DNA from 2 places in the Herbiconiux sp. 320_LB genome. Region 2 is predicted to be linked to the other one. Evidence: predicted binding sites of a transcription regulator. Region 2 holds the regulator's gene; the other holds the start of a gene.
What was found. Region 2 encodes HrcA, which represses chaperone genes, less so after heat shock. Its sites were predicted from a motif close to TTNGCACTCGNNNNNNNCGAGTGCNAA; they were not measured.

Region 1 (8,275 bases), on a different contig from region 2:
CTCGATCCGCACGCCCGGGCCGGTGCGCTCGGCCGTCTCGCCCGCGGTGCGGGTGATCGCGTTCGTGATGGTGCGCGTCACCTCCCAGGGCTCGGTGTCGCCGAACGCCCACTCGCGGGTCGCGCCCGAACGTTCGCCCGCCGCGCCCGCCTGCCGCACGTCGCGGTTGCCCTGCCGGCCCGAGAGCGACTCGGCGACATCCCGGAGCAACGCCCTGCCGAGCTGCCGCATCGCCTTGGGCGTCAGCCGGAGCTGCCCGTCGACCCCGCGTCGCACGGTGCCCGTGTCGCGGAGGGCCTTCTCGAGGCGCTGCAGGGTGCGGGCGTCGACGACGGCGTCGTCGCCGAGCTGGCGGGAGAGACGGTCGAGGTCGAGGTCGTCGAGCCGGGAGCCGTCGTAGGACTGCGAGAGCTGCTCGGCGAGCTGGTCGAGGTCGGCGAGATCCTGGAAGACGCCCGTGCCGTCGCCGAGGCCGAGGCCCTCGTTGCCGTCCATCCGTTCGGCGCCGCCCCAGTCCTCCCCCGGCCGGAGCGAGCGCAGCGTGCCGTCCAGCTCGGCGAGCGCGTTCATCAGGTCGGGAGAACCGAAGGCCTGCTGGGCCAGGGCGTCGAGCTCGGCGCGCTGTTCGGGGCTCATCGAGTTGCGCATCCGCTGCGCCGCCGCCGCACGGGCGGCCAGGGCGTCGAGCAGTTCGTCGATGTCCTGCGGATCCTCGGGGAAGTACTCGCCGTGCTCGGCCATGAACTCGGCGAACTGCTCTGGGGTGTCCTCGCCGCGGCGGTGGGCGTCGAGCAGGGTGTTCAGGTCGGCGAGCATCTCGGCGATCGCCGCGCGGTCCTCGTCGGTGGCGCCCTCGAGCGCCGACTTCATGCCCGCGAAGCGCTGATCGAGCATCTCGCGGCCGAGAAGGTCCTTGATCTTGTCGTAGTCCTCCCGGGCCTCGCGGCTCTTCCAGGAGTAGCCGGCCAACTCGGTCACCGCGGCGGCGGGCGAGGCGGGGAGGTTCGCCAGCTGGAGTTCGGCGAGCGCGCGATCGCCCTCGTCGAGCTCGACATCACGGGCCAGCTGCTTGCGCTCGGCCAGCACGGCCTTCTCCAGCAGCTCGCGGATCTCCTGCAGCGTGCCGTCGAGGTTGTGCTCGCGGGTCAGGTCGCGCCGGCGCTCGGCCACGCGGCGGGCGAGGTCGTCCAGCCCCGAGTGCTCGCGGCCACCGCGGCGGAGGAATTCGCGGAGCGCCTGCTCGGGCGAGTACCCCGCCATCACCTCCTCGCCGATGGCGTCGAGGGCCTCGGTCAGGTCGACCGGGGGCGCGAGCGGGTCGGGCCCGTCGACGTACTTGCCGTACCGGGCGTCGCGGGTCAGTCGCCGGTTCGCTCTCGCCATGTGCTCGCTCCTCAGCCGTAGATGGTCTCGCCGCCGCCGGTCTCCTTGCTCACCCGGCGGGCGAGGTAGAGGCCTTCGAGGGCGAGTTCGATGGCGCCGGCGCGCTCGCCGTCGTTCCGGGCGTCGAGCCGCTCGCAGATCTCGTCGTAGAGTTCGGACTCGCCAAGCGGGGGCAGCCCCGCCAGGAAGTCGCGGGCCGCCACCTGCTCGCCGGTGGTGACCAGGGCGCCGCTCTCCAGCGCCTCCACGAGCAACGAGAAGTCGATGCCGCGGAAGTGGGCGCGCACGGCCTCGGCCGTGGCGGTGCGGAGCAGGTGGTCGAGGATCTCGTCCTCCCGGCCCTCCTCCCCCGACTCGAACTCGATCTTGCCGCCGAGCACGTCGACCGCCGTCTCGAGGTCGACCGGTCGGGCCACGGCCTCGGCCTCGCCCTGCCGGGTGGCGCGGTGGATGGCGGCGGCCGCGATCGTCTCGGCCCCCGCGATCGCGAACCGGGCGCTGACGCCGCTGCGCTGGTCGACGGCCGGCGAGTCGCGGAGCGCGCGGGTGAAGCGGGCGAGGATCTCGACCAGGTGGTCCGGCACCTCGGCCACGAGCTCGGCCTCCTGGCGGATGACCGCGATCTCGTCGGCCAGCTCGGTCGGGTAGTGCGTGCGGATCTCGGCGCCGAACCTGTCCTTCAGCGGCGTGATGATGCGGCCGCGGTTGGTGTAGTCCTCGGGGTTGGCGCTCGCGACGACGAGCACGTCCAGCGGCAGGCGCAGCACGTAGCCGCGGATCTGGATGTCGCGCTCCTCCATCACGTTGAGCATGGCGACCTGGATGCGTTCGGCCAGGTCGGGCAGTTCGTTGATCGCGACGATCCCCCGGTGGCTCCGCGGGATCAGGCCGAAGTGGATGGTCTCGAGGTCACCCAGGCTCCGCCCCTCGGCGACCTTCATCGGGTCGACGTCGCCGATCAGGTCGGCGACGCTGGTGTCGGGGGTGGCGAGCTTCTCGACGTAGCGCTCGTCGCGGTGCCGCCACTCGATGGGCAGGTTGTCGCCGAGGTTCTCGGCGAGCCGCTTGCTCTGGCTGGTGATCGGCTCGTAGGGGTGCTCGCCGAGCTCGGAGCCGGCGATCACCGGGGTCCACTCGTCGAGCAGCCCCGGCAGGGTGCGCAGCAGCCGGGTCTTGCCCTGGCCGCGCTCGCCGAGCAGCACGATGTCGTGCCCGGCGATCAGCGCCCGTTCGAGCTGCGGGATGACGGTGGCCTCGAAGCCGTGCAGGCCCGGCCACGGGTCGCGGCCCTCGCGCAGGGCGCTCAGCAGGTTGTCTCGGATCTCGGCGCGCAGGGTCTTCTGGGTGTGCCCGGATGCCCGGAGCTCGCCGACGGTGGATGCGGATGGACGGTTCACCCGGCCACCGTAACCCCTCTTCCGCACCCCGATGTCACGATCCTGAGAAGTCGCGGAAACCCCGCCCCTTTTTCCCGGGGCGACGAGCCGATCGGGGCGACGGGGTCGATGCTGGAGGAGACCGTCGTCCGACGACGAGCCCGTTCCGACCGAGAGGATGCGATGACCGAGACCGGCCGCCCGCCCGCCGTCCTGGTGCCCGGCATCGGGATGTCGCACCGCTACAGCGTCCGCTTCACCCGGGCCCTCGAGGCCCGACGGCCGGTCCTGGCGCTGGATCTCAGCGGGTTCGCCGGGTTCCCGTTGGCGCCGGAGGCGAAGGAGCGGATGGCGGAGGGCGAACGGCCGCCGATGTCGGTGGAAGACTACGCCGCCGAGGTGATCTCGTCGATCCTGACCCGGCTCGCGGAGCCCGGGGTCGCGCCCGGTCCCGTCATCCTGATCGGCCATTCGATGGGGACGCAGATCGCCGCCGAGGCCACGCGGCTCCGGCCCGACCTGGTCGAGCGGCTCGTGCTCGCCGCCCCGGTCGTCGACCCGCGCCGACGGACGGCCAGGCAGCAGACCTTCGACCTGCTCAAGGACTTCCCCCGCGAATCGCCGCACGGGGCGGCGATCAACATCGCCGACTACGTCCGCACCGGGCAGCGCTACTTCGCCGCCGAGGTCGAGGCGATGCTCGCCTACCGGCTCGACGAGGCGATCCGCGACATCCACTGCCCCGTGCTCGTGGTGCGCGGGGAGCACGACCCGGTCGCGGGCCGGGAGTGGTGCCTCGACCTCACGCGGGCGGCGCCGGACGGCCGGTTCGTCGAACTGCCCGGGGCCGGTCACATCCTGCAGGACGCCCGGGCGCAGGCCTTCGCCGACGAGGTGGAGGCGTTCAGCGGGGCCGGAGTGCGATGAGCTCGCCCTGGCCCGATCGCGCCCGCTGGCTGGGTGAGGACTACCTCGCGGCCGTCCGGCTGCAGCTCGGCGGGATGGGGTCGAGGATCGACCCGCTGCAGTACCGCACCGGCACGAAGCGGCCCTGCGTCGTCATCCCGGGCGTCTATGAGACCTGGTACTTCATGCGCGAGATCGTCGAGCACCTGCACGACGCCGGGCATCCGGTCTACGTCGTCACCGATCTGCGGCACAACCGGCGGCCCGTGATCGACAGCGCCGAGACGGTCGCCCGCTTCATCGACGAGAACGGGCTCGACGACGTCTTCGTGGCCGCGCACAGCAAGGGCGGGCTGATCGGCAAGTACGCGATGCTGAAGCTGGATCCGGCGCGGAAGCTGGTGCGGATGGTGGCGGTCGCCACCCCGTTCTCCGGCAGCCGTTACGCGGAGTGGGCGCCGAACCGCACGCTCCGGGCGTTCCGGGCGAGCGACCCGGTCACGGCGCTGCTCTCGGCGGAGGATCTGGTGAACGACCGGATCACCTCGATCTTCGGCCGGTTCGACCAGATGATCCCGGAGTCGAGCGTGCTGCCGGGCGCCCGCAACATCGAGCTGCCGACCGGCGGTCACTTCCAGGTGCTCCGCCATCCCACCACCCTGGCCACCGTCCTCGCCGAGGCCGCCCGCCCGCGCGACGCGTCCCGCTGAGCCGAGCCCCTGTGCGCGCCCCCGGTGCGGCTCTGTGCGAGCCCCTGTGCGCGGCCGACGATCGGGGGCAGGGTGAGAGCATGGCGAGCGACGACGACAAGGCCCAGCTGGGCCGACGGCTGAACGGCGAGCAGGATCCCCTGGACCCGGACGGCCTGCTGACCCTCGACGACCTCTCGGAGGAGGAGCGCACCGGCGGCGACGACGCCCGCGGCAAGCCGCGCGCCCCCGGCTCGCACGAACCCCCGCACGAGGCCATCCCGCGTGACCAGACGCCGAGCAGCCACCGGGGCACGCCCCAGCAGGACTGAGGATGCAGTGACGCCCCGTCGCCCGCGCACCGGTGCGCTGGTCATGGTTCTCGCCCTCGACCTGGCCGCTGTCGCGGCTGTGGCCGCCATGGCCGCCGTGGCCGCCGTGGCGGCGGATCGCCACCGGAGTGGGACGGCTCTGACCGCCGGAGCATCCGCCGTCGGTTTCGCCACCTGGATCCCCGCGGCGATCGCCGTCGGTATTCGAGCAGGGGCACCCCGCTCGCGCCGCACGGAGGCGCGCGCACGCCGTCTCGTCCACCTCGGCTGGACGGCGAACACGGCCGGAACGCTCTCCGTCGCCGCTCTGGCCTCCTCGGCCGAGGGCCCCGGTTCGCGTCCGGCCGTGCTCGCCGGAGCGCTCGCACTGGGCGGGGCTGCCGCCAGCGCCTCCTACCTCGAGCTGCTCTGAGCTCCTCCGAGGTGCCCCGAACTGCTGCCGGCGCGACTCGTCAGCTCGTCAACGTCCTCTGGTCGTCGGATGCGGTCTTTGCCGCGGCCATCGCCGGTGACTCGGAGCCTGCCTGGCTCTGCACCTGGATCTTGCGCGGCTTCGCACGCTCGCTGACCGGGATGACGACGCTGAGCACACCGTTGTCGTAGCTCGCCGAGATGCCCGCCGTGTCGACGCCCTCACCGATGCTGAACTGGCGCAGGTACGACCCCGCGGGCCGCTCCTGGGCGAGCCACTTGGCGCCCTCGGCGCTGCCGGCGGTGCGCTGCGCCCGAATGGTGAGCAGCTGGCCGTCGACGTCGATGTCGACCGATCCCGGATCGACACCCGGCAGGTCGGCGTTCAGCACGTACCGGTCGGCGTCGCGGTACAGGTCGACGGGCATGACGCGGGGGCCCGGACGGGACTGGAGCAGGACGGCGGTGAGGCGGTCGAGCTCGCTGAAGGGGTCGAAGGTCATAGCCATGATGGATCAATCTCCTTCCGGATCAGGGGTTGAGTCACCTCGACTCAACTACTGAAAAATTAGCACTCTCTCCCACCGAGTGCCAAGCATCCGTAGCTCAAAATTCTCTTGGAAGTCGGCCGCCCTGCGAAGGTCACGGCCCGGTCAGGAGCGATTGAAGGCCGCGCCCGTAGAGGGCGACGACCTCTGCCGCCGGGGCCTCCACGAGGGAGGCGTCGTCATAGACCGTCAGCGCCACCATCAGGCCGATCAGCTGGGCTGCGAACAGATGGGCGCGCAGTTCGGCACCCGGCCCCTCCAGCCGGTCGACCAGCGGCGTCGCGAACTGCTGCACGATCGACACGCGCAGGTGGTCGCGGATGTCCGGGCGCGAGGACGCGCGGATGGTCGATCCGAACACCTCCAACCCGTCCCTCCGGTCGCGCAGCACCGACTCGACGACCCGGATCCCGAGATCGGAGATCGGACCGTCCAGAAGCCGCTGCCACCGCTCCCCCGGGTCGATCGACTCCAGGAACAGGTTCTCCTTCGATCCGAAATGGCGGGTGACCAGGGCGGGATTGACCTCCGCCGCGGCGGCGACGTCCCGGATGCCGACGGCGTCGTAGCCCTCCGCCGCGAAGAGCCGGGCCGCCGCTTCGAGGATGGAACGGCGGGCTCGAGCGGTGCGCTCGGCATTGGATACGCGTTCTGTCACCGGTCTCATTCCGCCAAACTTTGTATACGTCGTCTGCTTTCTTGCTAAGGTGCGATCGAACCCGGATCGCGACCCGTCGGCAGTCTTTCATCGAAGGCAGCGGCGGCGCCGAAGGTGAATCGTTTCAACGTCGAAAGGAACCCGTGATCTCCCGTCCCGCTCCCTCCGCTCCGCCGCGCCGGCTCCGTCGCGCGGCGGCCGTCGCCGTCGCCGCCTGCGTGCTGGCCTCGCCCCTTGCCCCCGCTTTCGGCCAGGGTGGGGCGCAATCCGCCTCCGCCGCAGCGGCCTCGTCCGCCCCGGCCGCCGCAGACGCCGCATCCGCCGCGGCGCCGGCATCCGCCGCATCGGGTTTCGCCGATCCGGCGGGCGACGTGCGCCCGCTGTACCGCTACTGGCTCCCCCTCGCCTACGTCGACGACGACGTGCTGCGCGACGAACTCCGCGACATCGCCGCCGCGGGCGCGGGCGGGGTCGAGGTCGCCCCGTTCGTGGTGCCCGGACAGGGCAATCAGAGCAACCCCTTCCTGGTGCAGTACGGCTGGGGCACCCCCGCCTGGGCGCACAAGATGGAGGTGATCACGGGCGAGGCGGCCGAGCTCGGCCTCAGCGTCGACCAGAACCTCGGGCCGCAGTACCCGCCGACGGTCCCCTCGCTCAACAGCTTCAACCAGCCCGAGGCCGAGCAGCAGCTTCTCTTCGCCACCGAGTACCGGCCCGCCGGGGCGAGCCGCGACGGAGCCCTCCCCCGACCGGCCACCGCGGTGCCCTCGGTCACGACCGCTTTCTGCGAGCCGGCCGCGGCGGGCGCCGCCCGGATCGGCGTCGCCTCGGTCGGCGGGTTCGCGGTCGGCGACACGATCACCGTCGGGTCCGGCGCGTCGGCCGAGCAGGTCTCCGTCACCGGCCTGGGCGACCGCCTCGCCGCCTGCGGCTCCCTCACCGTCTCGCCCCTCACGCAGGCGCACGCGAACGGCGAACCCGTGGTCGACGTGGCACGCACCACGCGCATCCGCACGCTCGTCGCCCAGTGCGCCGGCGCCTGCAGCCCGGGCGGCACCGGCCCGGTGCAACTCGTGCCCGAGTCGGTCGCCGACGTCACCGCTCAGGTCGACGCGGGCACGCTCGCCTACTCGTTCCCGGCCGGCAACGGCAATCCGTGGGTGCTGATCGATTTCACCCAGGCGCCCTCCGGTCTGATCGCCCAGCGCGGCGGCTACACCGCGACGCAGCCGAACTACGTGGTGGACCACCTCGGGGTCGGGGGCGTGCGCATCCAGTCCGACTTCTGGGACGAGAACGTCCTGACCCCGGCCGTGCAGGCCAATCTCGACCGCATCGGGCGGGGCGCCGTCTTCGAGGATTCGCTCGAGCTCGGCACCTCACAGAAGTGGACCTGGGGGCTACTCGACTCCTTCACCGAACGCCGCGGCTACGACCCGACGCTGCTGCTCCCGGCGATCGCCGGCATCGGCGTGCAGGGCACCGCGACACCCGCCTTCGACTTCGCCGGCAGCATCGGCGAGAAGGTCCGCGACGACTACCGCCAGACGGTCGGCGACCTCTACGTCGACGAGTACGTGACCCCGATGCAGGCCTGGGCGCAGACGCACGGGCTCGACTTCCGGGTGCAGGCCTACGGCACCCCCATCGCCACCGGCACCGCCTCCTCGGCAGCCGGCATCCCCGAGGGCGAGTCGCTCAACTTCGGCAGCCCCAACCCCGTGGGCGCCGAACAGGACTACCGCGTCGTCAGTGCGGGGGCGAACCTCGCGGGCAACGACGTGGTCTCGGTCGAGTGCTGCGCGGCCTTCCTCGGCGGGTACCGGTCCAGCGTCGCGGGCCCGAACGTCGGCGGCCAGTACGGGCAGGGCGGCGACGGCTCCCAGGTCGGCGGCAAGTACACCCAGGGCCTCCTCGACAGCGTCTACAAGGCCTACGCCGGAGGCGTCAACCAGCTCGTCTGGCACGGGTA
Region 2 (8,275 bases):
TGCTCACCGCGAGCATGCGCGAGGCGGTCATGGTGGCCCGGGCCTCCGGCGTGCGGTTCGAGCCGCTGCTCGGCCTCAGCGACGGGCTGCTCCTCGCCTTCGAGTGGGCGCCGCCGCGGCTCGCCCGGCTGCTGCCGCGGGCGATGGCGAAGCGGATGGGGTCGACCCCGAACCCGGGGTCGACCCTGCAGAGCATCCGCCGCGGTCAGCTGACCGAGATCGACTACCTGAACGGCGCCGTCGTGGAGGCGGCTGCCCGCGTCAAGGTGCTCGCGCCCCTGAACGCCGCTCTGGTCGGCCTGGTGCACCGGGTGGAGCGCGAGGGCGCCTTCATCCCGCCGTCGGTCGTGGTGCGGCAGCTGTCCCGCCTGCTCGACGCCCGCTGACGCGAGCGCCGGCAGACCAGTCCTCAGCCCGCGTACGATCCGCTGCGCAGCTCGTCGACCAGGCTCGGCCCGTTCGGCTCCCAGCCGAGGTCGATCCGAGCCGCCGCGCCCGTGGCCTGCTGGTCCAGCAGCAGCGCGTCGCCGAAGCCCTCGCCGAGGCGCTCGTGCACCTGCTCGACCGAGGTCGGTGCGACGCGCCCGTCGAGCCCCGCCGCGGCCGAGGCCGCCTCGCCGAGCTCGCGCACGGTCGGGTTCTGCCCGCTGGCGCCGATGTAGTACGAGCCGGCCGGGGCCAGGTCGAAGGCGAGGAGGTAGAGCTCGGCCAGGTCGTCGACGAACACCGTGGTCCAGTGCTGGTCGCCCGAACCGATGAGCTCGAGCGCCTGCCCCTCCGGGGTGTCGACGCGGGCCGCGCCCGAGACCGCGTTCGGGATGCCGCCGCCGTGCCCGAACACGATCCCGGGGGCGATGATTGTCGTCTTGACGCCCGAGGCGCTCCGCACCCGCGCCTCGACCGGCAGGCGCCAGGAGGTGAGGGCGGGCGGGTCGAACGGGGTGCGCTCGGTCAGGTCGGCGCCGGATCCGAAGACCCAGATCCCGCCGGTGTGCACGTAGGGCTTGTCGCTGCCCTCCAGGCCGGCGAACACCGCCGCGACGAAGCTGTCGTCGGTCGGGGCGCTCGACTCGTCGCCGGGGCTGGCGAGGTGGATGACGCCGTCGCTGTCCAGCGCCAGCGAGGTGATGAGCTCACGATCGGTGAGCGTGCCGAGCACGGCGGTGGCGCCCTGCGCCCTCACCTCGTCGGCCTTTTCTTCGGTGCGCACGAGGGCGACGACGTCGCGGCCCTGGGCGCGGAGTTGACGGAGGACAGCGGATCCGATGAAACCGGTCGCACCGGTGAGGAGAATAGCCATACGTCGATTCAACCGGTTCGGAGCGCCCGCATTCCAGTGCATGGCAGAATAGGACGTCCGATCGACTCCAGAGGAATGCGTGAGCCCCCTAGCCAAGAAGGCCCTCCAGCCTGCTTCGACCGACCCCGCGTTCATCCGCAACTTCTGCATCATCGCCCACATCGACCACGGCAAGTCGACGCTGGCCGACCGGATGCTCGGGATCACCGGCGTCGTCAGCGACCGTGACATGCGCGCCCAGTACCTCGACCGCATGGACATCGAGCGCGAGCGCGGCATCACGATCAAGAGCCAGGCCGTGCGCATGCCCTGGGCGCTCGGTGACGACACCTTCGCGCTCAACATGATCGACACCCCCGGCCACGTCGACTTCTCCTACGAGGTCAGCCGCAGTCTGGCGGCCTGCGAGGGCGCGATCCTGCTGGTCGACGCGGCGCAGGGCATCGAGGCGCAGACCCTCGCGAACCTGTACCTGGCGCTCGAGAACGACCTCACGATCATCCCGGTGCTGAACAAGATCGACCTGCCCGCGGCCGACCCCGAGAAGTACGCGAAGGAGCTCGCGAGCCTGATCGGCGGCGACCCCGACGACGTGCTCCGCGTCTCCGGCAAGACCGGTCTCGGCGTCGAAGACCTGCTCGACCGGGTGGTCGAGCGCATCCCGGCCCCGGTGGGCGATCCGGATGCGGCGGCCCGCGCGATGATCTTCGACTCGGTCTACGACGCCTACCGCGGCGTGGTCACCTACGTCCGCATGATCGACGGGCACCTGAGCCCGCGCGAGCGCATCCAGATGATGTCGACCCGCGCCACCCACGAGATCCTCGAGATCGGGGTGTCGAGCCCGGAGCCGACCCCGTCGAAGGGCCTCGGCGTCGGCGAGGTCGGCTACCTGATCACGGGCGTGAAAGACGTGCGGCAGTCCAAGGTCGGCGACACGGTCACGACGGCGGCGAAGCCCGCGACCGTGGCCCTGCCGGGGTACACCGAGCCGCTGCCGATGGTGTTCTCGGGCCTCTACCCGATCGACGGCAGCGACTACCCGGTGCTGCGCGAGGCGCTCGACAAGCTGAAGCTCAGCGATGCCGCCCTGGTGTACGAGCCCGAGACCTCGGTCGCGCTGGGCTTCGGCTTCCGCTGCGGCTTCCTCGGCCTCCTGCACCTCGAGATCATCACCGAGCGGCTCGAGCGCGAGTTCAACCTCGACCTGATCGCGACCGCCCCGAGCGTGATCTACGAGGTGACCACCGAAGACAAGAAGACGGTCACTGTCACGAACCCGAGCGAGTTCCCCGGCGGCAAGATCGCCAACGTCAAGGAGCCGGTCGTGAACGCGGCCATCCTGGCGCCGAAGGACTACGTCGGCACGATCATGGAGCTCTGCCAGAGCCGCCGCGGCACCCTCCAGGGCATGGACTACCTGGGTGAAGACCGGGTCGAGATCAAGTACACCATGCCGCTCGGCGAGATCGTCTTCGACTTCTTCGACAACCTCAAGTCGAAGACCGCCGGCTACGCGAGCCTCGACTACGAGCCCGCGGGCGAGCAGGAGGCCGACCTGGTGAAGGTCGACATCCTGCTCCAGGGCGAGCAGGTCGACGCCTTCAGCGCGATCGTGCATCGCGACAAGGCCTACGCCTACGGCGTGCTGATGACCGGCCGCCTGCGCGAGCTGATCCCGCGCCAGCAGTTCGAGGTGCCGATCCAGGCCGCCATCGGCGCCCGGATCATCGCCCGCGAGTCGATCCGCGCGATGCGGAAGGACGTGCTCGCCAAGTGCTACGGCGGTGACATCACCCGCAAGCGCAAGCTGCTCGAGAAGCAGAAGGAGGGCAAGAAGCGGATGAAGATGGTCGGCCGCGTCGAGGTGCCCCAGGAGGCCTTCATCGCCGCCCTCTCCGGTGACACGGAGAAGAAGGACAAGAAGTAGCCGTGGCCTCCACCCTCGCGAAGACCTCGCCCGCCGAGGCTCCGCTCAGCTACGCGGCCGTCGGGGCGACGCAAGCCGCCGACCTCCTCTACTACCCGCCGAAGGGCTTCCACCCGATGGAGCGTCGTGCGCGGCTCGGCAGCGGCGCCGCCCGTTTCGAGACCGCGTCGGCGAAGCTGATGGCCTGGGGCGTGCAGCGCGGCTCCGGCATCGCCGTGGGCGAGATCACGCTCCCGGCCCCGACCGAGACCGACTACGCCGGGCTGGTCTACGACCAGGCGGGCATCCCCGTCGCGCCCCGGTCGGCCGACCCCGAGCAGGCCTATGGAGAAGACGGCACGCCCCTGGTCTCCCCGGGCACCACCGCGGTGCTCACCGTGCGCGCCTTCGGCATCCCCGTCAAGGCGCCCGTGCGGGTCGTCTACCTGGTGAACGAGCCGGGGCGACTGGGCTTCGCCTACGGCACGCTGCCCGGGCATCCGGAGTCCGGCGAGGAGCTCTTCCTGGTCGAGCACCTCTCCGACGACTCGGTCTGGATCGTCATCCGCGCCTTCTCGCGCCCGAGCACCTGGTACTACGCCCTCGGCCTGCCCGTGCTGCGCCTCTTCCAGGCCCGCGCGACCAAGAAGTACCTGCGTTCGCTGATGCCGGCGATGGGGGCGTAGGAGGCCGTGCCCTCCGTCCTGCCACTCGGCGATCCGGCTCCGGCCGACGGCCTCCTTCCGGTTGACGGTGCCCTGCGCTCGGCCGAGCGTGATCTCAGCCTCTACGTGCACGTCCCGTTCTGCCGGGTGCGCTGCGGCTACTGCGACTTCAACACCTACACGGCCACCGAGCTGCGCGGCGTGAAGCAGTCCGACTACGCCTCGCAGGCGGTCGCCGAGATGCGCTTCGCCGGCGAGGTGCTCGGCGCCTCCGGCGTTCCGCCGCGGCCGCTGTCGACCGTCTTCTTCGGCGGCGGCACGCCCACGCTCCTGCCCGCGGTGCAGCTCACGGCCATGCTCGGTGCGGCGCGCGAGGAGTGGGGGTTCGCTCCGGATGCGGAGATCACCACCGAGGCCAACCCCGACTCCGTCGACGCCGAGTACCTGACGACGCTGGCCGAGGCCGGTTTCACCCGCGTGAGCTTCGGGATGCAGTCGGCCGTGCCGAGCGTGCTCGCGACGCTCGAGCGCACCCACGACCCGGCCCGCATCCCGGATGTGGTCGGCTGGGCGAAGGACGCGGGGCTCCAGGTCAGCCTCGACCTGATCTACGGCACCCCGGGGGAGACCCTCGACGACTGGAAGCGGTCGCTCGACGCGGCCGTGGCGAACGACCCCGACCACATCTCCGCCTACGCGCTGATCGTGGAGGAGGGCACGAAGCTCGCCCGCCAGATCCGCTCCGGTGTGGTCGCCGCGCCCTCGGACGACCTGCAGGCCGACATGTACGAGCTGGCCGACCGCACCCTCGGCGGTGCGGGGTACGACTGGTACGAGGTCAGCAACTGGTCGAAGGATGCCTCGACGCGCTCCCGGCACAACCTCGGCTACTGGGTCGGCAACGACTGGTGGGGCATCGGTCCGGGCTCGCACAGCTACGTCGGCGACACCCGCTGGTGGAACGTGAAGCACCCCGCGGCCTACGCCCAGCGGATCGCCGCAGGAGAGTCGCCCGCCGCCGGCCGCGAGACCATCGACGACGGCACGCGCGAGCTCGAGCGCATCCTGCTGGAGAGCCGGGTGCGCGACCGGCTGCGCATCCGCTCGCTCGCCCCCGAGGCGCGGCGCGAGGTGGCCGGCCTGATCGCCGAGGGACTCGTCGACGGCCCCGCCGCGGTGCGCGGCACCCTCGACCTCACCCTGCGCGGCCGGCTCCTGGCCGACACGGTCGTGCGTCGCCTGACCTGACGGCCGGAGACGACGAAGCGGCGACCGAGGAGATCCTCGATCGCCGCCCCGGAGCCGTTGCGTTACTTGATGAAGCGGAAGTTGAACGGGTAGCGGTAGGTGCCGCCGCCGTTGACCTTCACGCCACCGATGATCGGGAACACGATCTGCACGGCCAGCAGCGCCAGCCAGAGCAGCGTGCCGATGATGAAGCCGACGATCGGGATGAACTGCAGGATCACGTTGACGATCGAGTAGGCCACCCAGACGATGGCCATCGTGATCTGGAAGTTCGTGGACTCCTTGCCCTCCTGGTTGGTCAGGGGGCCGCGGTCTTTGAAGACCAGCCAGATGATCAGCGGCGGCAGGATGAACAGCACGCCGCCGATGTGCGACCACATGGCCCACTGCTTGTCTTCGGCCTGGGTGAGCGGTGCCGCTCCGGCCGTGGGCTGGTAGCCGGCCTGCGGCTGCTGGTACCCGGGCTGCTGGTAGCCGGGCTGCTGGTAACCCGACGGCGGCGCCTGGTAACCGGGCGGGGGAGCCTGATATCCCGGAGGCGGAGTCGGCTGCCCCTGCTGCGGCGGCGTCGGCTGCCCGGAGGCCGGGTCGTACGGCGGTGTTGCGTTGGGGTCGGTCATTGTCTCGCGCCTTTCAGACGTTGGGCGTTCTTACAGGTGGCAGGATAGCGCCAGGGTCCCCGGGCGGCAATGATCCGCGCCCAGGGTGTTCGGAACCGGTCGGCCCGGATGCGCGTTATGATTAGCACTCAAGCTGCGCGAGTGCCAATGCGCGGGCTTCGGCTCGGAAGGAGGTGTGTCTGATGGTGTCGGACCGCAGTCTGGAAGTGTTGAGGGTGATCGTGCAGGACTACGTCGCCTCCCGCGAGCCCGTCGGCTCCAAAAGCATCGCCGAGCGTCACTCGTTCGGCGTCTCGGCGGCCACCATCCGCAACGACATGGCGCTGCTGGAGGAGGAGGAGCTGATCACGGCCCCCCACACCTCCTCGGGCCGCGTGCCGACCGACAAGGGCTACCGCCTGTTCGTCGACCACCTCTCCGACCTCCGGCCGCTCTCCTCGGCGCAGCGCCACGCGATCGAGACCTTCCTGGGCTCCTCGGTCGACGTCGACGACGTCCTGGCCCGCACGGTGCGGCTGCTGTCGCAGCTCACCCGCCAGGTGGCCCTGGTGCAGTACCCGCTGCGCTCGCAGGCCAAGGTCCGTCACGTCGAACTGGTCGCGCTCGCGCCGCGGAAGCTCCTGACCGTCATCATCACCGACAACGGCCACGTCGAGCAGCGGGTGGTCGACGTGCCCGCCGACCTCGACGACCGCCTGATCGGCGACCTCCGCCTCCGCTTCAACGAGGCGGTCTCGGGGCTCGGCCTCCTCGAGGCGGCCGACGCGCTCGACGGCGTCGCCGCCCGCTTCCCGGCCGAATCGGCCCCGGTGGCGGCCGCGGTGGCGGCGACCCTGCACGAGCAGGTGTCGGCGAACCGCCAGGAGAAGCTCCTGATCGCAGGAGCCGCGAACCTCGTGCGCACGGAGGACGACTTCCACGGCAGCATCCTGCCGGTGCTCGAAGCGGTCGAGGAGCAGGTCGTGCTCCTCCGCCTGTTCAGCGAGATGGAGGCCGACCAGCGCGGCGTCACCGTCTCGATCGGCCGCGAGAACGAGTCCTTCGGGCTCGGCGAGACCTCCATCCTCGCCAGCGGCTACACCGGCGTCGGCAGCGCCGTCTCCCGGCTGGGCGTGCTCGGCCCCACCCGGATGGACTACTCCAGCAACATCTCCGCGGTCCGCGCCGTCGCGCGGTACCTCTCCCGCTCCCTGGGCGAGTCGGGCGGCGCGGTCTGAGGCCGAGGCCGACGACCCCACCCGATCACCCCGACCACCCGACCCCACGAACGATCGAACGAACTCGAAACGAAGGAGAAGCCCAGCGTGGCTGACCATTACGACGTGCTCGGCGTCTCCCGCGAGGCGACCCCCGAGGAGATCAAGAAGGCCTACCGGCGACTCGCGCGCGAGCTGCACCCCGACGTCAACCCGAGTCCGGATGCGCAGGAGAAGTTCAAGCAGGTCACCCACGCCTACGACGTGCTGAGCGATCCCGGCCAGCGCCGCGACTACGACCGAGGCCCCCAGCAGGGCTTCGGCGGCGGCGCCGGCGGCGGCTTCGGCGGCTTCGGCGACATCTTCGAGACCTTCTTCGGCGGGCAGGGCGGCGGCCAGCGCGGCCCGAAGTCGCGCGCCGAGCGGGGCCAGGACGCGTTGCTCCGCGTCGAGGTCGACCTCGGCGAGGTCATCTTCGGGGCGCACCGCGACCTCGAGGTCGACACCGCGGTGCTCTGCGAGACCTGCAACGGCTCCTGCTGCCAGCCCGGCACCTCTCCCGTGACCTGCGACATCTGCCACGGCACCGGCTCGATCCAGCGCACCGTGCGCTCGCTGCTCGGCAACGTCGTGACCAGCGCCCCCTGCGGCACCTGCCGCGGCTACGGCACGGTCATCCCGAACCCGTGCCCCACGTGCCAGGGTCAGGGTCGCGTGCGTGCGCGCCGCACCATCCCGGTCGACATCCCCGCGGGCGTCGACACCGGCCTGCGTCTCCAGCTGCCCGGTCAGGGCGAGGTCGGCCCGGCCGGCGGCCCGCAGGGCGACGTCTACCTCGAGATGAAGGTGCGCCACCACGACGTCTTCTCCCGCAACGAGGACGACCTGCTCTGCACCCTCGAGGTGCAGATGTGGGATGCGGTGCTCGGCACCACCACCTCGATCAAGGCGCTCGACGGCGACATCGAGCTCGAGCTCAAGCCCGGCATCCAGAGCGCCGAGGTGCTCACGGTCAAGGGCCGCGGCATCACGCACCTCCGCGGCGGCGGTCGCGGCGACCTGCGGGTCGGCATCCAGGTGGTCACGCCCACCAAGCTCGACCACAAGCAGAAGGAGCTGATGAAGCAGCTCGCCGGGGCGCACAAGTACCCGGCGCCCTCGCTCGGCCAGTTCCAGCAGGGCCTGTTCGCCAAGCTCCGCGACCGCTTCCTCAACGTCTGAGGCCACCGATGAGCTCCCTCTTCCTCCGCGACGACCTGGCGCTCGTCCCGCACGGCGTCGGCGAGGTGGTCGCCCTCGACGGCGACGAGGCCCGCCACGCGGCGACGGTGAACCGG

Region 1: the regulator HrcA is predicted to act here: its motif matches at 5,666-5,692, upstream of AC59HU_RS03935 (Hsp20/alpha crystallin family protein).

Annotation. Positions count from the first base shown of each region.
Region 1 covers NZ_JCAWAD010000001.1:849,014-857,288, forward strand. The annotation lists gene AC59HU_RS03905 (vWA domain-containing protein) at 1-1,383, opposite strand, end outside; gene AC59HU_RS03910 (MoxR family ATPase) at 1,395-2,780, opposite strand; gene AC59HU_RS03915 (alpha/beta fold hydrolase) at 2,943-3,686, shown strand; gene AC59HU_RS03920 (esterase/lipase family protein) at 3,683-4,375, shown strand; gene AC59HU_RS03925 (hypothetical protein) at 4,456-4,686, shown strand; gene AC59HU_RS03930 (hypothetical protein) at 4,694-5,098, shown strand; gene AC59HU_RS03935 (Hsp20/alpha crystallin family protein) at 5,139-5,606, opposite strand; gene AC59HU_RS03940 (TetR/AcrR family transcriptional regulator) at 5,740-6,303, opposite strand; gene AC59HU_RS03945 (glycosyl hydrolase) at 6,447-8,275, shown strand, end outside.
Region 2 covers NZ_JCAWAD010000004.1:377,804-386,078, forward strand. The annotation lists gene AC59HU_RS13160 (ketopantoate reductase family protein) at 1-386, shown strand, start outside; gene AC59HU_RS13165 (NAD-dependent epimerase/dehydratase family protein) at 410-1,300, opposite strand; gene lepA (translation elongation factor 4) at 1,380-3,230, shown strand; gene AC59HU_RS13175 (DUF1990 domain-containing protein) at 3,233-3,895, shown strand; gene hemW (radical SAM family heme chaperone HemW) at 3,902-5,122, shown strand; gene AC59HU_RS13185 (DUF4870 domain-containing protein) at 5,185-5,742, opposite strand; gene hrcA (heat-inducible transcriptional repressor HrcA) at 5,925-6,959, shown strand; gene dnaJ (molecular chaperone DnaJ) at 7,047-8,159, shown strand; gene AC59HU_RS13200 (16S rRNA (uracil(1498)-N(3))-methyltransferase) at 8,168-8,275, shown strand, end outside.